Regions from separate parts of the Microbispora sp. H10836 genome, predicted to be linked through region 3. Evidence: riboswitches for the same ligand, from Rfam matches in the RefSeq annotation. Region 3 holds a riboswitch; each other region holds the start of a gene.

Evidence for each region. Region 3 has a riboswitch for cyclic di-AMP ahead of HHX30_RS41185 (C40 family peptidase). Riboswitches for the same ligand answer to the same signal wherever they lie in the genome.
Region 1: another riboswitch for cyclic di-AMP. It lies ahead of HHX30_RS34830 (hypothetical protein); the one in region 3 lies ahead of HHX30_RS41185 (C40 family peptidase).
Region 2: another riboswitch for cyclic di-AMP. It lies ahead of HHX30_RS15950 (CHAP domain-containing protein); the one in region 3 lies ahead of HHX30_RS41185 (C40 family peptidase).
Region 4: another riboswitch for cyclic di-AMP. It lies ahead of HHX30_RS18275 (CHAP domain-containing protein); the one in region 3 lies ahead of HHX30_RS41185 (C40 family peptidase).

The regions. Positions count from the first base shown of each region.
Region 1 covers NZ_JABBWU010000026.1:100,377-105,573, reverse strand. The annotation lists gene HHX30_RS34845 (TIGR03086 family metal-binding protein) at 1-124, shown strand, start outside; gene HHX30_RS43860 (50S ribosomal protein bL37) at 134-211, opposite strand; gene HHX30_RS34840 (DeoR/GlpR family DNA-binding transcription regulator) at 352-1,155, shown strand; gene galT (galactose-1-phosphate uridylyltransferase) at 1,193-2,251, shown strand; cyclic di-AMP (ydaO/yuaA leader) riboswitch at 2,322-2,460, shown strand; gene HHX30_RS34830 (hypothetical protein) at 2,483-3,406, shown strand; gene HHX30_RS34825 (sensor histidine kinase KdpD) at 3,876-5,197, shown strand, end outside.
Region 2 covers NZ_JABBWU010000007.1:256,910-262,106, forward strand. The annotation lists gene HHX30_RS15940 (response regulator transcription factor) at 1-263, shown strand, start outside; gene HHX30_RS15945 (HAMP domain-containing sensor histidine kinase) at 260-1,501, shown strand; cyclic di-AMP (ydaO/yuaA leader) riboswitch at 1,629-1,767, shown strand; gene HHX30_RS15950 (CHAP domain-containing protein) at 1,782-2,453, shown strand; gene HHX30_RS15955 (MerR family transcriptional regulator) at 2,544-3,347, opposite strand; gene HHX30_RS40660 (alpha/beta fold hydrolase) at 3,370-3,741, opposite strand; gene HHX30_RS15965 (excinuclease ABC subunit UvrA) at 3,993-5,197, opposite strand, start outside.
Region 3 covers NZ_JABBWU010000001.1:418,026-423,222, forward strand. The annotation lists gene HHX30_RS01925 (glycosyltransferase family 4 protein) at 11-1,120, opposite strand; gene HHX30_RS01930 (hypothetical protein) at 1,208-2,125, opposite strand; gene HHX30_RS41185 (C40 family peptidase) at 2,228-2,803, opposite strand; cyclic di-AMP (ydaO/yuaA leader) riboswitch at 2,874-3,032, opposite strand; gene HHX30_RS01940 (C40 family peptidase) at 3,334-4,296, opposite strand; gene HHX30_RS01945 (NYN domain-containing protein) at 4,434-5,197, opposite strand, start outside.
Region 4 covers NZ_JABBWU010000009.1:118,004-123,200, reverse strand. The annotation lists gene HHX30_RS18285 (DUF6295 family protein) at 1-110, opposite strand, end outside; gene HHX30_RS18280 (dienelactone hydrolase family protein) at 121-864, opposite strand; cyclic di-AMP (ydaO/yuaA leader) riboswitch at 1,249-1,391, shown strand; gene HHX30_RS18275 (CHAP domain-containing protein) at 1,741-2,349, shown strand; gene HHX30_RS18270 (DUF305 domain-containing protein) at 2,398-2,985, opposite strand; gene HHX30_RS18265 (IclR family transcriptional regulator C-terminal domain-containing protein) at 3,436-4,233, shown strand; gene HHX30_RS18260 (DNA alkylation repair protein) at 4,273-4,917, opposite strand; gene HHX30_RS18255 (zinc-binding dehydrogenase) at 4,993-5,197, opposite strand, start outside.

The DNA.
Region 1 (5,197 bases), on a different contig from region 3:
GGAATGGTTCGAGAAGGCGCGGGAGGACTACCGCGAGGCGGGAGTGATCGGGGACGAGCGAGACGTCCCGGCCGGCGCCGACCAGCAGACTCACCTGCTCGCCGCCTGGGGCAGGAACCCCTAGGCCGGGCCTCTACCGGCCCGTGGGCCGCCTGCCGTGATTGGCCTTCTTCTTCTTGCGTGCCTTCGACTTGCGCGCGCGTCTGCCCATGAAGACCGCCTTCCGTCGAGTACGGCTTTCGCTCACTGTCCTCCCCGGCACCGCGACCGGGCAAGTACCCGGACCCCAACTCAACATGTCCCCACGTGCGTGGGGCATAATTTGTTTGAATCTGTTGACAGGAGTGGTGGATGCTGGCCCAGCAACGGCAGCAGGCGATCCTGGAGAGGGTACGCAGAACCGGCGGGGTGCGCGTCGCGCAGCTCGTACGCGACCTCGGGGTCTCGGACATGACGATCCGCCGCGACCTGGAGGTCCTCGCGGAACGCGGCCTGATCGTCAAAGTGCACGGCGGGGCGACCGCCACCGGCACCGGCTCGACGGAGGAGCCGGGCTTCGCGGCCAAGTCGGTGCGGCAGCAGGCCGAGAAGGAGGCCATCGCCCGCCGGGCGGCCATGCTCGTACGGCCGGGCAGCTCCGTCGCCCTGTCGGCCGGGACCACGACCTGGACGCTCGCCCACCACCTGGTGGACGTGCCCGAGCTGACAGTGATCACCAACTCGGTGCAGGTGGCCGACGTCTTCCACCGGGCGGGGCGGCCCGACCAGACCGTGGTGCTGGTGGGAGGTGTGCGCACGCCCTCCGACGCCCTGGTCGGCCCGGTGGCCGTGGCGGCCGTCCGCTCCCTGAACGTCGACACCCTCATGCTCGGCGTGCACGGCATGAGCGTCAGGGCGGGATACACCACGCCCAACCTGCTGGAGGCGGAGACCGACCGCGCCCTCATCACAGCCGCCCAGCAGCTCGTGGTCCTGGCCGACCACACCAAGTGGGGGACGATCGGCATCAGCACGATCGCCGCCCTCGGCGAGGCCGACGTGGTCGTGAGCGACGTCGGCCTGCCGGAGGAGGCGCGCGCCGCGCTGTCGGAGCACGCCGGCGAACTTCTCCTCGCCGATCCGTCCGGGGAATCCGCGCTGGAGACCGCACTGTGACGCCGAACACCGCACGCTGAAAGTTGGAGACCGCTCTGTGAAGCGCACCATCACCCATCTCGCCGACGGCCGCGAACTGATCTACTTCGACCGGCGCGACGACGCCGACCACGGCGCCACCGACCCCAGGGACCTGCCGCCGCGCCCGCTCGCCTCCGAGCTGCGCTACGACCCCCTGATGGACGAGTGGGTGGCCGTCGCCAGGCATCGTCAGACGCGCACCCACCTGCCGTCCGCCGAGGAGTGCCCGCTCTGCCCGGCCCATCCCGGCTCGGAGATCCCCTCGCCGTACGAGGTGGCGGTGTTCGAGAACCGGTTCCCGTCGTTCAGCTTCAACACCGGGGCGTACGAGCAGGTGGGCGGCCTGAGCGAGGTGCGGCCGGGGATCGGGCGCTGTGAGGTCGTCTGCTTCACCTCCGACCACGACGCGTCGTTCAGCTCCCTCAGCGACGAGCAGGCCGAGCTGGTCGTCGAGGCGTGGGCCGACCGTACGGCCGAGCTGTCCGCACTGCCCGGAGTGGAGCAGGTCTTCTGCTTCGAGAACCGCGGCGCCGAGATCGGCATCACGCTGCCGCACCCCCATGGGCAGATCTACGCCTATCCGTACGTCACGCCGCGTACGCGCCAGATGCTGGACGCCGCCGCCCGTCACCGGGGCGGCAACCTGTTCGCGGACGTCCTGGCCGCCGAGCGGAGGGGCCCCCGGGTGGTGGCCGCCAACGAGCACTGGACGGCCTTCGTCCCGGCCGCCGCGCGGTACCCGTTCGAGGTGCACGTCTACCCGCACCGCCGGGTGCCCGACATCCCCGCGTTGTCGCCCGAGGAACGGGCCGCCTTCGCGCCGCTCTACATCGAGGTGCTGCGCCGCCTCGACGGGCTGTTCGGCGTCGTCATGCCGTACGTCGCGGCCTGGCACCAGGCCCCGGTCACCTACCGGCGCGACCTGGCCCATCTCCACCTCCAGCTCTTCACGATCCGGCGTGCGCCGAACAAGCTGAAGTACCTCGCCGGCTCGGAGTCGGCGATGGGCGCGTTCGTCAACGACGTGCTCCCGGAGGAGGCCGCCCGGATGCTCCGCGAGGTGGTCACGACTTGATCACCGAACGGTTGCGACTTGGGTGGCACCTGGAGTTTCTTTACCAGTAGTATCCCTGGCACCGGTTGTCACAGCCGGTACGCCTAATCCCGGGCGCCTCGCCCGGGAGCCGGGGACCCAATCACGCATCTGGGGTCAAGGCAGCCGCCTGCCCGGGCTCCTCCAGCCCGCACCCGTCAGCTAACCCGGCAGGCACGTGGAGAGGAGTGGGCTCTGCCCCGCGCGTTCCCCTTGGCCGTCGGTGTGCTCGCCTCCGCCGCCCTCCTGTTCGGCGCGGCCGCCCCGGGCGCCGCCGACCCCAAGCCGACGGAGAAGCAGCTCAAGCAGGAGCTGTCGGACCTGCGGAAGAGGATCGACCGGCTGATCGCCGACTACAACGCCAAACGGGTCGCGCTCGCCGACGCCCGGGTCGAGGAGAAGGCCGCGCGCGGGCGGCTGGCCAAGGCGGAGGCCGATTACGAGGCCGCCAGGGACGCCGTACGGCAGATGGCCGGGCTGCGCTACCAGACCGACAGCTCGATGGCGCTGCCCGACATGAACACCGCCGCGCTGAACTACCAGCTCAAGGAGGAGCAGGCCGCCAGGCTCGAGCACTTCGAGCAGGTCCGCGCCGAGCGGCAACGCGCCGCGGACGCCGCCAAGACGCTCACCGGACAGCTCAAGACGCAGGCCGCCGAGGTCGCCGCACAGCGCGAGGACGCAGAGGACCTCATCGACGAGATCAAGGACAAGCTCGACGCCCTCATCCCGATCGCCCCGGGCAGACGGGCCGGTGGTTCGTGGGCGCCGGAGCTGCCCGCCGGCTCCGACAACATCACCCCCCGCATGCGGCTCATGCGTACCGAGGTCGGCAAGACCTTCGATCTGCGGTTTCCAGTGGGCTGCTACCGCGCGGAGAACAGCGGCGAGCACCCCCTCGGGCGTGCCTGCGACTTCATGATGAGCTCGGGCGGCGCCATGCCCTCCCCGGAGATGAAGGCGCTGGGCGACAGCCTGGCCGCCTGGGCCATCAAGAACGGGCCGAAGCTGGGCGTGATGTACGTGATCTGGCAGCAGCGCATCTACAACCTCGGCCACCCGGGCTGGCGGACGATGTCCGACCGCGGCGGAGTCACCGCCAACCACTACGACCACGTCCACATCTCGATGTACTAGAGGCCCGCAAGCCGTCTACCTGCACTGGTTGGCCTGGCGCCGCCGTCATCAAGCCCGCGCCCGCTGGTTCCACCATCGAGCCCGCCTATCCACCGCATACACCCAGCTCAGCTGGCAAATGGCGGCTGCCGCACTAGGGAAAATCATCATCATAAATCTATGAATGTCCAAAAAGTGAGTATTAGTCAATGGATGAGTTGACTCATGGTTGATTAGAACTGAACCACATGGTTCGAGGTGACTGTCTGTTCTTGGTCGTAGGCATGGTGCTACGGTGTCTGCCTGTTCACGCCCTGCTGTGAAACGGCACCGCATGGCCGTCCCGCCTACCAGGGAGAACAGCAGGTTCGACGCGGCCTTGTCATGCTCTGCCGCCACCCCGAGGACGCCGATGTCAGTAGATGTACCCCACCGGGCGCGGAGAAGGTTTTCACCGAGGGAACTGGCAACCCTCGCCTCTCTCGGCGCCATGATCATTACGGCCTGCGCGTGGTTGTGGGCGATATCCGCCGCCCCTTATGAGGCCAGAGAGCTGATGGCGCTCGTCGGCGGGGTCTCGGCCGCACTCCTGTCCGGCGCCGTCGCGGCCATTGTCCACTACTCCGGCACCGGTCGCCGGCTGCGTGAGCAGGCCGAGTGGGCCGGCGCGCGGTTCACCTGGCTGGAGCGGGAAACACTGCGAATGGCCGAGGAGTCGCTGCCCGCGCTGGGACGTCAGGTGCGGGACGGCGCCTCGGTCGCCGACGCGCTCTCCCAGATACCGCAGCCTCCGGACGGCCCGCTGCTGCACCTGCTCAGAGCGGCCGGGCACGAGCTCGAACTGCTCGAACGCGAGCGCGCCGTCGCCCAGGCGTCCCGCGATGCGACCGAGGGCGAGATCTCCCGGCTGATCGGCGAGACGCTGCCGGAGCTGTTCCGGCGGATCCAGACGGACCGGATGTCGGTGAGCGCCGCACTGGCCGAGATACGCCAGCCGGGGCAGGACCCGCTACGCGACCTGCTGCGCGAGACGGCGCGGCAGCTCTCCGAGAGCGAGCGCAGGGGCACCGCCGTGATGGCGGCGTGCGCCGGGGCCGCGGCCCGGGTGCAGGCACAGGCCACCAGCCTGCTCGCCCGGCTGCGCGAACTGGAGGAGCGGTACGGCGAACAAGAGGAGGTATTCGCCGACCTGCTTGACCTGGACCACCGCGTCTCCCAGATGAGCCGGCTGGCGGACAACATCGCGCTGCTGAGCGGCGGCCGTTCCGGGCGGCGATGGACCCGGCCGATCGTCATGGAAAGCGTCCTGCGCGGCGCGATGGGCCGCATCGGCGCCTACCGGCGCATCCGGCTGCACTCCACCAGCACCGTCGCCGTCGCGGGGTACGCGGCCGAGGGCGTGATGCACGCGCTGGCCGAGGTGATGGACAACGCCGCCACGTTCTCGGCGCACGGCACCGAGGTCCACGTGTACGTGGACGAGGAGGACGCCGGCGTCGTGATCACGATCGAGGACAGCGGCCTGGGGATGCGCCCGCGCGAGCGGCAGCACGCCACCAGGCTCGTGTCCGAGCCGCTCGACCTGCGGACGCTGTCCGGTACCCGGCTGGGCCTGGCGGTCGTGGGACGCCTGGTCGACAAGTACGGCCTGACGGTCAGCTTCCGGTCGTCCGCCCGCGGTGGCGTGGGGGTCGTGATGCTGATCCCGCGCCTGCTGATCACGCAGCCCCTGTCGGCCACCGTGCCGCCCGACGCCGAGGCGTCGGTCCACCACCCCGTGCAGGCACCGGCCGTACCCGCGCAGGAGGGGCC
Region 2 (5,197 bases), on a different contig from region 3:
GGATCCGGCTCGACCCCGCCCGCCGTACGGTCGTGCGGGACGGGCGGCAGGTGGCGCTGGGCCGCAGGGAGTTCGACGTGCTGCACGAGCTCATGCGGGCGGGCGGCGACCTGGTCACCTCGGCACGGCTGCGCGCGGACGTGTGGGACGAGCACTCCGACGCCGGAACGGGCGTGCTGCGCGTCACGATCACCTCGCTGCGCCGCAAGCTGGGCGTCCCTGCCGTGATCGAGAACGTGCCGGGCCGGGGGTACCGGCTGTGACCCGTGCCCTGTTCTTCTGGGGCAGGCTGGGCCTGCGCATGCGGCTCACCCTGCTGTACGGCGGGCTGTTCTTCGTGGCGGGGTCGGTGCTGCTGTGGTTCACCCACCTGCTGACGGCTCGGGCGCTCAACCAGCGGTTCGTGGTGGCGGTGGCGTCGAAGGTGACCGGCGCGGGCGCCTCCGACGCGGTTCCGGGGGGCGCGCTGCCCGACGCCGACATGCTCGCGCGGCGGGTGCGCACCGATGTCGAGCAGGGGGCGGCCGGCGTGCTGAGCGACGTCCTCGGGTCGTCGGTGATCGTCATGATCCTGGTCGGGGCCGTCGCGGTTCTGCTGGGATACCTGGTGGCCGACCGCGCGCTGCGCCCGCTTGAGCGGGTGACCGAGACCGCGCAGCGGCTGTCGGAGAGCACGCTGCACGAGCGGATCGCCCTGAGCGGCCCCCAGGACGAGGTCAAACGGCTCGCCGACACCTTCGACGCGATGCTCGACCGGCTGCACCGGGTGTTCGACGCCCAGCGCCGGTTCATCGCCAACGCCTCCCACGAGCTGCGCACCCCGCTCGCGGTCAACCGTACGGTGCTGGAGGTGTCGCTGGAGGAGCCGGCGGCGTCGGAGGACCTCAAGGCGCTGGCCCGGGCGCTGCTCGGCACCAACGCCAGGCATGAGCGGCTGATCGAGGGCCTGCTCATGCTGGCCCAGTCGGAACAGGAGCTCACCGCCCGCAGGCCGGTCGACCTGCGGCAGGTCGTCCGTACGGCCATGGAGCAGATCGATCTGCAGCCGCGCCGCAGGAAGGTGGTCGTCCACGAGGACCTGTGCCGGGCGGTCGCGTACGGCGATCCGCTCCTCCTGGAACGCTGCCTGTTCAACCTGCTGGAGAACGCGATCAAGTACAACGTGCGGGACGGGGATGTCTGGGTCCGGCTGCGGGAGGACGAGAGCGGAGTGAGCGTGACGGTGGAGAACACCGGGACCCTGGTCCCGCCCTACGAGGTGGACGACCTGTTCGAGCCGTTCCGCCGGCTCGGCGGCGACCGCGTCCGCTCCGCCCGGGGGGCGGGGCTGGGCCTGTCCATCGTCCAGGCCATCGCGGTGGCACACGGCGGCACGGCGGAGGCGCTCGCCCGGCCGGAGGGCGGCCTGGCGGTGACCGTACGCCTGCCCGGGCCCGCCAGGGGTGATCACATCCGGGCTTCCCTACCCACTGTCGCCCGGCCTCTCCCTACTCGCGAGTAAAATCCGAGTTGTTCTAACTTGACCGGTTTGACCTGGTCTATTACCTTTTAGGCAGCTCAGGGCGCACTTGCTCATTCATTGGCCAAGAAGCCCTCCTCAGACCGACGCGGCCGGCCGATCCCGGCTTGCCGCCCGGCCGCCGAGTCCGCGTCCGCGCGGAGCCGGGGACCCACCTCTCCTGGGGTGAATCGGCATGCCTGCCATGCCGTAGGGCGCCTTCCAGCCCGAACCCGTCAGCTAACCCGGTAGGCGGCATGGAAGTAAGGGAGTTCGCCCCACCATGCACGTCCTCAACACCTGTGTTCGCGCTGCCCTCGTAAGCGGGGCCCTCGCTTCGGCCGTGCTGGTCGCGGCGCCGGCCGCGCACGCCGACAACCCCGCCACCGGCAAGGGCCCGGCGGCCGCGCAGTCCATGGCCGAGATCGCCTCGACCCTGCCCAAGGTCAGCGCGGTCGACGTGCTGAGCCTGGCCAAGAGCCAGGTCGGGATCAGGGAGAACGCCTACGGCGGCGGGACCAAGTTCCAGCAGTGGTACATGTCCTCTCCCCGCGCCCAGGAGACCCTCGCCCGTGACGGCGGCACCCTGAAGGGCTACCTGAACGCGCCCTGGTGCGACATGTTCGTCTCCTGGGTCGGCCACGAGCTCGGCATCGGGCCGGTCATGGGCTCCGACGCCTACACCGTCGAGCACGCCAACTGGTTCGCCGACCACGGCCGCTGGGGCCGGACGCCCAAGCCGGGCGCGGTGGTGTTCTTCAACTGGAACGGCAGCAAGGACATCGGCGACATCGTGCACGTCGGCTTCGTCGTCAAGGACAACGGCGACGGCACCATCCGGACCATCGAGGGCAACACCGGCAACGGCGCCGTCGAGGTCCGCACCCGTCCCACCTGGCAGGCTGTCGGGTACGGCTACCCGATGTACCCGGGCGAAGCCGCCGCCTCCGCCTGACGGCTGACGCCCCGACCCACGAAGCGCGCCGGTGATCCCGGCGCGCTTCGCCATACCCCCGCCCGCCGCGCAGGCGCCCGGCGCTGATGCTCAAGGCGCCGGCCTCCGAGGTGGCGCAGCCGGTCTGGGGGCCACGCGCTCGAGCTTGGTCCAGCCCGTCCAGCCTCGCTGCTTCAGCAGCTCGATCAGCCGACGCGCCGGCGGCACGGTGTCGACCGCCAGCGTGTCCATGAGCTTGACGAGCGGTGACTCGATGTCGGTGTCGTCGACATAGTGCTCGCCCCGCTCGTCGGCCATACGCGTGATGTAGACGGCCAGCTTGTCGGCCAGCTCGACCAGCCGCGGGTCGTCGTCGTCTCGATCGAGAGCCTGACTCAAGGTGAGGTAGAAACCGACGAGCCGCGGGTCGTCGATCTGCTCCCGCTTGCGTGCCATCCACTCCGCGACTCGCCCGGGTGAGTGCGCGGCCAGGGGGATCCAGCCGTCACGCTCGGCCCGGACGATCCGCTCGTCGACCCCGAGCGCCCGCAGCCGGTCGAGATACTCGACCACCTCCGGGGGGAGTGCCAGGCTGTCCCCGGAGGCGAGCCGGGCAATTCGCTCGCGATGCCGCTGCCGCTCCCGGATTTCCGCCCGCAGCCGCCTGTCGATGTCCGCGACCGCCGCGGCGAACTCCTCCTCACCGGACTGCAGCAGCTCCCGCACCCGCGCCAGCGGAACCCCGGCCTCGGCGAGGGTTCGGATTCTGATCAGCTCGATCACGGCGCCGGCGTCGTATCTGCGGTAGCCGGAGTGGTCCCGCTCCGGCTCCGGCAGCAGCCCCTTGGCGTGGTAGTGCCGTACCGCGCGCACCGTCACTCCGGCATAGGACGCCAGCTCGCCGATGGTCAGCATCAGACCGGTCTCCGGGAGTCGCTCACGAGGTCGCGTGGCCGGCCGGGCCTTCCACGCCACGGATGATCTGGGCGATTTCCGGGGCATGGGTGAAGACCAGCTGATGGTCGGCGGCGAGGCCATGGCCGCGCAGGTCGAATGTCACCACGTCGTGGTCGTGCCGCAGCAGCTCGGCCAGCTCCCGCAGGTCGGCCTGTGTCGAGTTCAGCCCGGGGCACAGGACCAGCGGTCGTCCCCGGCCGCCGCGAGACACCGGGATCGTGACGCCGTCGTGGTGGATCGTGAAATGCCGCGTCGTCCTGTCGCCTCTCTCGGCCCGCTGTCCACCATCGTCGTGCTCGCCGTACGTCTCGCGCGGTCCGGCGACCTCGGTCGCACTGGTTTCCCTGGTCATGCCACCATGCTGAGAGATTGCCCCAGCGTCAGGGTCAAGCGGTGTGACGTCCACACTTCGTGACCGCCGGCCCCTGCTCCGGCGGGGCAGGGGCCGAGGGCAACGCACCGGTGGACGCATCCCGATCGACCGGCACTCCGACCGGCCGATCGGGCGACGACCTCCGGCGCACCACTCCCCCAGAGTCCCGCTGCTTCCCTCGGCCCCCGGCGACGGCGACCTGCCCGTACGGCTGCCGCGGGCGGCCCGCGTCAGGCGCCGACGTAGGCCGCGAGGTGCTCGCCGGTGAGGGTGGAGCGGGCGGCGACGAGGTCGGCCGGGGTGCCCTCGAAGACGATCCGGCCTCCGTCGTGCCCCGCGCCGGGGCCGAGGTCGATGATCCAGTCGGCGTGCGCCATCACCGCCTGGTGGTGCTCGATGACGATGACCGACTTGCCGGCGTCGACCAGCCGGTCCAGCAGCCCGAGCAACTGCTCGACGTCGGCGAGGTGAAGGCCGGCGGTCGGCTCGTCGAGGACGTAGACCCCGCCCTTGTCCGCCATGTGGGTGGCCAGCTTGAGCCGCTGCCGCTCGCCGCCGGACAGCGTGGTGAGCGGCTGGCCGAGGGCGAGGTAGCCTAGCCCGACGTCGGCGAGCCGGTCGAGGATGGCGCGAGCGGCGGGCGTGCGCGCCTCGCCGGAGCCGAAGAACTCCCGGGCCTCGGTCACCGGCATCGCGAGCACCTCGCTGATGTCGCGCCCGCCGAGCTTGTGCTCCAGCACTGCTGCCTGGAACCGCTTCCCTTCGCACTCCTCGCAGGTGGTGGAGACGCCGGCCATCATCGCCAGGTCGGTGTAGATGACACCGGCGCCGTTGCAGGTGGGGCAGGCGCCCTCGGAGTTGGCGCTGAACAACGCCGGCTTCACGCCGTTGGCCTTCGCGAACGCCTTGCGAATCGGGTCGAGCAGTCCGGTGTACGTCGCCGGGTTGCTCCGCCGCGAGCCGCGGATCCCGCCCTGGTCGACCGACACCACCCCAGTGCCGCCCGGAATCGACCCGTGGATGAGCGAGCTCTTGCCGGAGCCGGCGACTCCCGTGACGACGACGAGTACTCCGAGCGGGATGTCGACGTCGACGTCGCGCAGGTTGTTCGCCGTGGCGCCGCGGATCTCCAGCGTGCCGGTGGGCGTGCGCACCGTCTCCTTCAGGGCGGCCCGGTCGTCGAAGTGGCGGCCCGTGACGGTGCCGCTGGTCCGCAGGCCCTCGACGGTGCCCTCGAAGCAGACGGCGCCGCCCGCCGTACCGGCGCCGGGGCCGAGGTCGACGACGTGGTCGGCGATCGCGATCATCTCCGGCTTGTGCTCCACGACCAGCACCGTGTTGCCCTTGTCCCGCAGCCGCAGCAGCAGGGCGTTCATCCGCTGGATGTCGTGGGGGTGCAGGCCCGTCGTGGGCTCGTCGAAGACGTAGGTGATGT
Region 3 (5,197 bases):
CGGCCTCCCGTCACAGCAGTGCGGCGAACCGGGCCGCGACGAGGTCCCAGCGCCACTCCTCCTCGATCCAGGCCCGGCCCCGCTCGCCCATCGCGCGGGCGCGGGCCGGATCGGCCAGCAGGTCGCACAGCGCGCGGGCCACCGCCGTGTGCGAGACGCCGTCGACCACCAGGCCCGTCTCGCCGTGCCGTACGGCGTCGGGGGCGCCTCCGGAGGACCCGGCGACCACCGGCAGCCCGGTGGCCGACGCCTCCAGGTAGACGATGCCGAGGCCCTCGACGTCCAGGCCCCCGAACCTGCTGCGGCAGGGCATGGCGAACACGTCGCCCGCGTCGTAGTAGGCCGGCAGGGACGCCCAGGGGACGGACCCGGTGACGACCACCGAGCCGCGCAGGCCGGCCCGGGCGGCGCTCCGCTCCAGCGACCGCCGCAAGGGGCCGCCGCCGACCAGCAGCAGGACCGCGCCGGGGACCCGCCGCAGGACGAGCGGCCAGGCCCGCAGCAGCACGTCCTGGCCCTTGCGCGGCACCAGCCGCGAAACGCACACGACCACCGGCCGGTCGCCGAGGCCGAGCGAGGCCCGGATCCGGTCACCGCCCGCCCCGGGACGGAAGGCCGCGGTGTCCACGCCCGGCGCGAGCCGTACGAGCCGGGAGAGGGGGACGGCCCGGGCGATCCGGCGGCGGGTGTACTCGCCGAGGTAGGTCACGACGTCGGCCCCCGCACCGATACGGCGCAGCAGGGCGCGCGCGCCGGGCAGCCGGGCCCAGGACGCCTCGTGCCCGTGGGTGAGCATGACGATCCGGCCCGCGCCCGCGGCGCGCAGAGCGGGGGCGAGCAGCCCCAGCGGCGCCGCCGCGCCGAACACGACGGTGGCGCCGTCCTCGACCAGCGCCGCCGCCCTTCTCGCCACCGAGCGCGTCGGCAGCATCAGCGAGGAGGGGTGACGGACGACCTCGTACGGCTGGCGGGCGTCGAAGTCCTCGCATCCCTTCCAGCGCGGGGCGTACACGACCACCGAGCCGGGCGGCCGGCGGGAGGCGAGGCCGTGCACGAACGCCTGGATGCCGCCCGGTCTGGGCGGGAAGTCGTTCGTGACGATCAGCGTCCGCTTCGTCATCTCACCCCCCGGCGTGGCCGCGCGGTCCGCCCGCGCCGCCCGAGAAGGCATTGTCGCAGCCGCCGCCGTACCGCCGCCGTACGCCGATCAGGACCGGGCGAGCTGCCCGCGCGCGTACGCCCGCCATTCGAGGGTCAGGCGGCCGGCGGTCAGCCCGAGCACCTCCCGCAGGGCGGCGCCGATCTCCTCTCGCCGCGCGGCGCGGTAGAGGGCGACCAGCCTCCGCTCGCCGAACCGTGCGGCGATGTAGCGGCAGGCCAGCCACGCCTCCTCGTACGCCTGGGCGGGCCTGGCGGCGAAGTCGCCGGGCCCCGGCAGCTCCCGCAGCGCCGGTCTGCCGGCGGCCACGTCGGCGGCCAGCTCGGCGGCCACCGTGCGGACCGGCAGCCCGCTGTCCAGGTAGCCCACGTAGTCGGCGAAGCCCTCCATGAGCCACATCGGGACGGCGCGGGGACCGGCGGTCGCGACGTGCGTCAGCTCGTGGGTCACGACGACCAGGCGGCCCGTCGCGGACAGGCGGGCGAACGCGGCCGGCTGCACGATCACCCGGCCGCCGGTGGCGACGGCCGCCAGGCCGTCCACCTTCGCGGGCGCGGCCAGCACGGCGGTCTGCTCCGCGCCGCGGGGCACGAGGACCACCGCGCCGCCGTACCCGCCCCAGATCCTCGTCACCGTACGGCCCGCACGATCGGCCAGCGCGGCGATCTCGGCGACCAGCGGCCGGGGCGACCCGACGACGACCGCGCGCGCGCCGCGGGCGACGGAGGCGCCGGTCCACATGCCCGGATGCTCCCGCACGGCGGCGCGGGCATCGAGCCGCAGGGCGAGCAGCGGATCGGGCGCGGCCGCGGCCCCCGGTCCGGCCAGCAGCGCGGCCAGCGCGACGGCCACGGCCGCGACACGGCGGGGACGGACGGCCCCGTGGGACGGATCGCCGGGCCGGCGCCGACCGGCCTCGGCGCGCCCGCCCGGCACGACTACGGGCACGCCACTCGTGACAGTCACGCCGTGCATGGTAACCAGCACATGCCACGGCCCCGTCCACCTCGGCGAGGTGGACGGGGCCGCGAGGACGGCGCCGGTCGAGGGGGCTGGTGACCGGCGCCCTCAGACGCCCGGACGGACGGCACCCACGAAGGTGCTCCTCCGGTAGGCGTCCAGCTTGTCGATCCGCACCCGCGTGCCGCTGTGCGGAGCGTGGACCATCTTGCCGTGCCCGACGTACATGCCGACGTGGCCGCCGCCGCTGGTGAAGATCAGGTCACCGGGCTCGAAGTGCCCCCAGGACACCTTCTTCCTGACCGTGCCCCGGATGGACCACGTCGTGCGCGGCAGCCGTACGCCCGCCTTGCGCCAGGCGTACTGGACCAGGCCCGAGCAGTCGAACGCGCCCGGTCCCGTGGCCCCGTAGCGGTAGGGGTCGCCGATCTGCTTCCTGGCCATCTGCACCGCGCGCCGGGCCTTGGCCCGCTGGAGCGCGGTCCTGCTGACCTTCCGCTTGGCGGCGGACTTCTTCTTGGTCGCCTGCTTCTTCGCCGCGGCCTCGCGGGCGGCGGTGTTCGCACCGGTCGCCGTGGCCGTCTTCGTGGTCGTCTTCGTCTCGGGGGCTGTCTTGACGACCGTGACCGTCACCGTGTCGGCCGCCGCCGGATGCGCACCGGCGACCCCTACGGATGCCGTCAAAGCGGCACCTCCCAGGGCAATTCGGGCAATACGGGACAGGCTAGCGGGGGTGGTAGACAGGATCTCTCCTCGGCTCTTCCGCAAACGCCTACCGGGTTAGCTGACGGGTTCGGGCGGGGAAGTCGCCCTACGGCGCGCGATGCGCCGATTCACCCCGGACCTTCGCGTGAAGGTCGATGGTTCCCCGGCTCCGTGCCTCCTGACTGCACGGACTCGGCAGGCCATCGGCGCCGGGGATCCCGCGAGGGGGAGGGTGTTGGAGGCGCCGATGACGGTGGATGGTTGCGCTACCGGCCGGCCGGACCGGTTCGCGGCGGCGAGGCGTGCCCGCCGCGGCCCAGAAGCTACCCAGGACCCGGCGCGTTCGGCAAAGCCCTCGCGCCGGATAAAGATCGGATAACGAAGGCCGAGAAGAAGAAACCGCAGCTTACCCGCAGCACGGATGACTAAATGTGACTCTGCTCACAGTCCCGTCACACGGGCCCAATCCGGCCACATGAGGCACAACCATCACAGATCCGGGCGAGACGTCAGGGACGGACAGCACCGATGGCGTGATACTCGGCGAGTGTGACAATCTTCACAACGTCCCCGGTCTGCGGAGCGTGGACGACCTTGCCGTCGCCGGCGTAGATGCCGACGTGCCCGTAACCGGCGTGCCAGAGCAGATCGCCCGGCTGGAGCTCGTCCAGGGAGACCCTGCGGCTCGCGCCCCAGGCCCACTGCTCGTAGCTGGTCCGGGGCAGGGTCACCCCCGCCGCCGACCAGGCGGCCTGCACGAGGCCCGAGCAGTCCCAGGAGTCCGGCCCGGTGCCCCCGTAGCGGTACGGCTTGCCGACCTGCTTGTAGGCGAACTGGAGGGCCGACAGCGCGTTACCCGACGCCGGTCCGGTGTAGACGACGCCGGCGCTGTTCGGATTGCCGGGGTTGTACGTCCCGAGCGAGCGCAGCAGCTTCATCTGCTCCCTGACGAGCTTGTCGACCTTCTCCTTCTCGTCGGCGAGCTCGCTCCTGACGTCGGCGGCCTCCTTGTAGAGCGTCTTGCTCTGGTCACGGCGGTCCTTGAGGCCCTGGATGGCGCCCTCGTACTCGCGAAGCCGCCCCGCACGCTCGGCCGAGATGTGGTTGAGCGTGGCCAGGCCGCTGAGCATGGAGTCGGGGTTCGAGCTGTAGAAGACGCCGCCCCACGACCCCATGTCGCCGACCTGGTAGCTGTTGACGGCCATCGTGACCAGCCCGGCGCGGAGCTCCTCCACCCGGACGTTCTGCTTCTTGTAGTCCTCGTTGATGGCGAGGTACTTCTGCCTCGCCTTCTTCCACTTCTCGTTGGCCGCGTTATAGCGGTCCACGAGCTTGTCGGCCTGCTCGTTCAGCTTGTTCAGCTTCGCCTTGGCCTGCGCGACTGTGGGCTTCGGATCCGCCTGCGCGCCCGTCACCGGCGTCAGCAGGACCACGGCGGCCAGACCGGCGGCCACCGGCACACGCCCTCGCACTGAGGCCCCCTTTTTAGATCTACGAAACCTGCGCGCGACTCTATCTAGGCGATCTTGAAGCTTCAACCTAGTCGCAGGTATTCGCGGTGGTCATGACCCAGGGCGACGACGCGGGTCCGGAGCGTGCGTACGGCGGCTCAGCCCCGGCCGAGCCGGCGCAGCAACAGGAGCGAGGGCACCGGGCGCGCGCCCATGCGGCGCACCGACTCGGCCACCTCCCGGTCGGAGGAGACGACCGCGATCGCCCGCCCCGGCGGCTCCGCCCGCACCAGCGTGCGGATGAGGTCGTCGGCGATCTCCCCGGGCGCGCTGAACATCACCCGGACCCCGCGGGGCGCGGACACCTGGACGGGCCCGTTCAGCTCGGCGCCGTCGAAGACGCACGTCACCTCCGCCCGCGTCTGGACGGCGAGCCCGCCGAGCCCGGTGAGCAGCCGCGCCCGCTGGTCGGCGAGGGTCAGCGAGGGATAGCCGGTCTTGGTCACGTTGTAGCCGTCGACGATCAGATGCAGGTGGGGGATGGCCAGGAGCTGGTCGAGCAGCTGGGGGTCGTCGTTGGCCAGCGCCCGCGCGGGCACGGCCGTCACGCCCGGTTCGCCCGGCACGACGGCGGTCACGTAGTCGGCCGGCCTGCTGATCGTCGTGGGCAGGCCGAGCTCCTTGCGCAGCCCCGCGGCGGCGTCCTGCAGCGCGTCCAGCAGCACCCGCACCCTGGCGTCCTCGATGCTGCGGCCCTCGCGGGCGGCCCTGCGGCTGGCCTCCAGCTGGCGCTCGGCGTCCGCCAGGCGCTCCCTGAGCCGGCGCAGCTCGGTCTCGGCCGCGCCGTTGGCGCTCGCGGCCCTGGCCCGCGCCTCGGCCGTCTCCGCCTCCAGCTCGGCCGTCCTGGCCTCGGCGGCCCTGA
Region 4 (5,197 bases), on a different contig from region 3:
GCATGGTAGGGATGGTCGACGTAGACCATGCCGTCGGTGACCGTGAACCAGCCCGACGCCCCCTTGGCGGCGCCGTCGATCCGGATCTTCTCGGTGAGATAGGTGCACATCTGGTCCTCCTCAGGCGGCGAGGTGGCGGCCGAAGAAACCGAAGATCTTCTTCCAGCCCTCCACTGCGGCGGCGGGTCGGTAGTTCGGCCGGTCCACGGAGAAGAACGCGTGGCCGGCGTCCGGGTAGACGTGGAACTCGTGTTCCTTGCCGAGTCTCGTCAGCTCGGCGTCGAGCACCGCGACCTCGTCCGGCGAGGGGAACCTGTCGGCCGCGCCGAAGAGCCCGAGCAGCGGGCAGGACAGGTCGGCGGCCCGGGAGATCAGCGGCTCGGCCTTGAGCGGGAAGTCGGCGGGCGGCGCGGTGACCACGAAGGCCCCGTAACAGTCGACGGCCGCGTCGATCCGGAGCGAGCAGGCGGCCAGGAACGTCTGCCGGCCGCCGGAGCAGTAGCCGATGACACCGATCCTGCCGTTGGCGTGCTCCAGGCCCTTGAGGTAGGCCGCGGCGCCCGCGACGTCGCCGACGAGCTGCTCGTCCGGGACGCCCCCCTTGGCCCGGGCCGCCGCGGCCTGGTCGTCCGGGCTGACACCGGCGCCCTCGCGGGAGTACAGGTTGGGGCAGATGGCCGCGTATCCGTGTGCGGCGAACCTGCGCACGACCTCCTTGGTGGCCTCGTCGTACCCGGGCAGGTGGTGGATCACCACAACCCCGCCGTGAGGGCCGGTATCGAGCGGCCGGGCGGCGTACGCCTCGAGCTCGGCGCCTTCGTGTCCGGTGACGGCGACCGTGCCGGCCCACATCGCGTCGGTCATTGGGGTCCTTCCCTGGAATCGGGTCGCGCGCGGCCGGCGGCGTGGCCGCGTCCGGAAGCTCACGATAGTAGTTTCTTTTGCTAACTAAGTTTCCGCGGAGGCGATGTCGGGCCGCTGCGAGCGCGGCGGGGTGCGGGACTGCCGCCCGGGCGAGTGACGCCGCGCCCGGGCGCGGCGGCTCTGACCCGATCGGGCGTCCGGGCGCGCGTGCCGTACGGGTGTGTGGCGTATCTCACCGAGGGCGGACCGCGACCGCGAGGACCAGCGGAAGTGTCGCGCGACACCGGCCCGAATGGGGCCATTTGCCGGTTTTTGGGCCGTGTCTTACTTGTTATCTACTATGCTTCCCGTGTCGCGCCGGTGTGCGGTCCTCAACCCGAGGACGACCGGCGACCGCCGAATCCCGGACGTCATTCATCCCGGGAACCGGGGACCCATGTCTCTTGGGGTGAATCCGGACCATCCGGTAGGGCTACTCCTGGCCCGAACCCGTCAGCTAACCCGGTAGGCGGCCAAGGAGAGGAGAGCGCGTGGAGTGTCGGCTCCACCTGCCGATCCGGTCCGCGTCGCATCGACGGACCGCATGCCCGCCCTGGAACGTCTCCAGGCTTCCGGGGTGATGGCGCGCCCGTGACGGGCTGCCACATCTCCCGTTTCTGATTCCGCCCCGCCGCGAGGCCGTGCCCTCGTACGGCCATGCCGTCATGCCGTCACGCCCGGTGGGCCGGTTCGTCATGTCTCGAAGCGCGCCATGAGGAGCCTCCGATTTCCAGCGATCCCATAGCTCGACAGCTGCTCGACGCCGTCCGCCCGGAACTGGGCTACCGCGAACGAGCGGGAAAACATACGAAGTTCGGCGAATGGTACGCCGACAACGTGGCCAAGGACCCCGACTTCAAGACCGCACCCTGGTGCGACATGTTCGTCTCCTGGGCGGCGAACCGGGCCGGGGTGCAGGACCACGTCGGCGAGTTCGCGCTGACCACGCGGCACGCCAAGTGGTTCAAGAAGCAGCACGCCTGGAGCGACAAGCCCGAGCCGGGCGCCGTGGTCTTCTTCGACTGGTCGGGAACCAAGAACGTCCGCGACATCGACCACGTCGGCGTGGTCGAGAAGGTCGCGGGCGGGAAGGTCCACACCATCGAGGGCAACGTCGACGGCGTCTGGCTGAAGCGGAAGGTGCGCGACAAGAGCAAGATCGTCGGGTACGGCCTGCCGCGCAAGGTCAAGGCGACGCCGAAGGCGCCGGTGACGGTCCAGCCCGTGGCCGCGGTGAACGCCAGTGTCCAGGGTCCGGCCGGGCCGGCCACCAGGAACATGGCGGCGCAACAGGGGCAGTCTCCCGACGTCGTGTGGTCGCCGGGTGACGCCGTCCTGCCGGCCGGTCTGCTCTTCGCGGTGGTCTCCACCGCCGTGACCGGGCTCCGGGTCAAGGCCGCGGCGGCGCCCTCCGGCGGACGGCACCGCAGGCGCCGCACCCGGTGATCTCCCGCGAGCCCGCGTCGCAGGGGCGGCGGCCGGGCGGCGGCCGCCTCACTCCAGGAGGCGCTTCATCTCCTTGATCTCGGCCGACTGGCTGGAGACGACGGACGTCGCCATCCGCCGGGCCGGCTCGTACGCTCCGGCGCGCAGTTCGTCCCGTGCCATGGTCACGGCGCCATCGTGGTGCCGGATCATCATCGTGAGGAAGGCCCGGTCGAAGGGCCGTCCGGACAGGCCTTCGAGGCGCCGCATGTCCTCGGGGGACATCATGCCGGGCATGGCGTGGTGGGCCGGCGCGGCGCTCTCATCGGGCACCCGTTCGCCCCAGGCGGTGAGCCAGCCGCTCATCGCCTGGATCTCGGCAGCCTGGGCGGCCTTGATCCGCTCGGCGAGCCGCTTGACCCGGGCGTCGGCCGCCCGGCTTTCGGCCAGCTTCGACATCTCCACCGCCTGACGATGATGCGGGATCATCATCTGGGCGAACATGACGTCATGCTCGTTGTGGTCGGCCGCCGGCGTCGTGGCGGCCGGGGCGGCGGGCAGGGCCGGCGTGCCGGCGAAGGCGGCGGCGCCGTACCCGCCCATGCCGCTCAGCAGACCGGCCGCCAGCAGGGCCGAGGGCAGCACGCGTCCCCTCATCACAACCACCTCCGTTTTCGTCCGGACACGGTGATCGGGCCGGAGCGGAGCGGCGGCCCGGCACGCGGAGGCACCCCGGGAGTCGCGGGACCTGTTCCGCAGCGAGTCCCTCCGCGTGACCGGACCGCGACGCCCTCCGCTCGCCGTCCGCCTCGGGAGACGTGCCCGGCCGGATGCCGGTCATGCCTCCCGGGCCTCCTGCCGGTCGCGAGGCCGCGCGGTCCCCTGGGAAGGCGGCCGGACACACTTCTCGCCGCACTGTCGTGGCGTCCGCCGCTGGAGCGGACATAGGTCCGCTGAGCGGTCGTGTCAGAGGCTTCCGCCGCCGGGCGTCACGCAATGACGGAGCGAACCTGGGCATCCCGGGTTCTTCCTCTCGCCGTCAGGCGGACAGCGACAGGCTGGCAGGGTCTAAAGTTGACTCGGCGAGTTCGAGCGGAAGAGGCGTTCATGGCACGAGGCGACACTGGACCCGACTTCATCGAGGCGCTGGCGCGCGGCCTCGATGTCATCAGGGCGTTCCAGCCGGGGCGTCCGGTCATGTCCCTGACCGAGGTGGCGGCCGCGACCGGACTGGCCCGGCCGACCGCGCGGCGCATCCTGCTCACGCTGCAGGAGCTGGGGTACGCCCGGGCGGAGCAGGGCGGTTTCGCCCTCACCCCGCGGGTGCTCGAGCTCGGCGTCTCCTACGTCCGCTCGACGGGACTGTGGGAGGTCGCCCGGCCGCACCTGGAACGGCTGGTCGCCCAGACGCGCGAGTCCTCGTCGATCGCCCAGCTCGACGGGTCCGACATCGTGTACGTCGCCCGGGTGGCCGTACCGAAGATCGTCGCCCTCTCGGTGCAGATCGGGACGCGGTTTCCGGCGCTGCAGACGTCCCTGGGCAAGGTGCTGCTCGCCGCGCTGCCGCCGGACGAGCTGGAGCGGGTGCTGGCCGAGCCGAGCCGGTCGGGCATCGAGCCGCGGTGGCGGCCCGGCCGGCAGGAGCGCGACGCGATGTTGCGCGAGGTGCGGGCGAAGGGCTGGGCGCTGACCGACGAGCAGCTCGCCCTCGGGATCCGGTCGGTGGCCGCGCCACTGCGCGACGGCTCGGGAAAGGTCATCGCGGCGGTCAACGTGAACAGCCACGCCGCCGAGACCTCGCTGGACAAGCTCACCGGGGAGCACCTGCCCCTGCTGCTCACGACGGCCGGGGCGATCAGCGCCGACTGGGCGCTCTACGAGTCGGTCCCGCAGGTCACGGCATAGCTGAGGGATGTGGCGGCACGGGCGTGAGTGCGAACCTTCCTACTCGGCGTGCTGCCGGCGCACCATCTCGGTGATCCAGACGGGCGCGAACGGAGAGGTGCAGCCCGGGGGTGTCGGGTAGTCCTTGAGCACCTCCAGGCGCTCACCGATGTCGATGGCACGGGCACGGTGCTCGGCGTGCTCGATTCCGATCTGCGCCAGGCAGTGGTTCATCGCCCATTGCAGGCGATCCGGTGCGTTCTTCATCTCCGCCTCGATGACGTCGAGCAGCCCCGCGAGGTCGAGGCCCTCCGGCTTTCTCGTCACGCGTTCGGTGGTCAGCGCCCAGCCCGCACTCGCGACCACCGGATCCGAATCGGCGGACCAGGCCAGGCGCAGCTCTTCGGCGTGCGGGCTCTTCTTCACCACGTAGTTCACGAGCCAGTCATGCACCTTGGGCGTACGCGCCTCGCGCAGCATGGCGTCCAACCCGTCACGCTCGAACGCCTTCGGACGGCAGATCAGGATCGCCAGCAGTCGCGCCGCGGTGTCATCCGTCTCCCAGAGCCGGCACGCGAGTTCCTGCTGCGTCTTCAGCCGCTTGGCGAGCGCGCGCAGCTTGCCGAGGTTCACACCGTGATCGTCACCGTGTCTCTCGTTGACCTCGCGCGCCTTCGGGTCATCGAGTTCGGCCAGCTCGGCCATCACCTCGGCCACCGTCGTCTCGGTCGGCGTCGTTCCGGCCACCTCAGCCTCCTGTCCGTCGAGCTCCCCGGCCCGTCAGAGCGTCAGACATTCCTCAGCGAGCCGCCCAGGGATGAGGACTATTCTGCCCGAGGCGGCGCCGGCGGCCTGGCGCTGCCAGGCGGCCGCGGCCTCCTCCAGCGGGACGCGCTCGTGGGCGACGGACAGCCGCCCGGCCGCGGCCTGCTCGGCCACGAACACGATCGAGGCGGCCCGCTGCTCCGGGGTCAGCTCGTTGTTG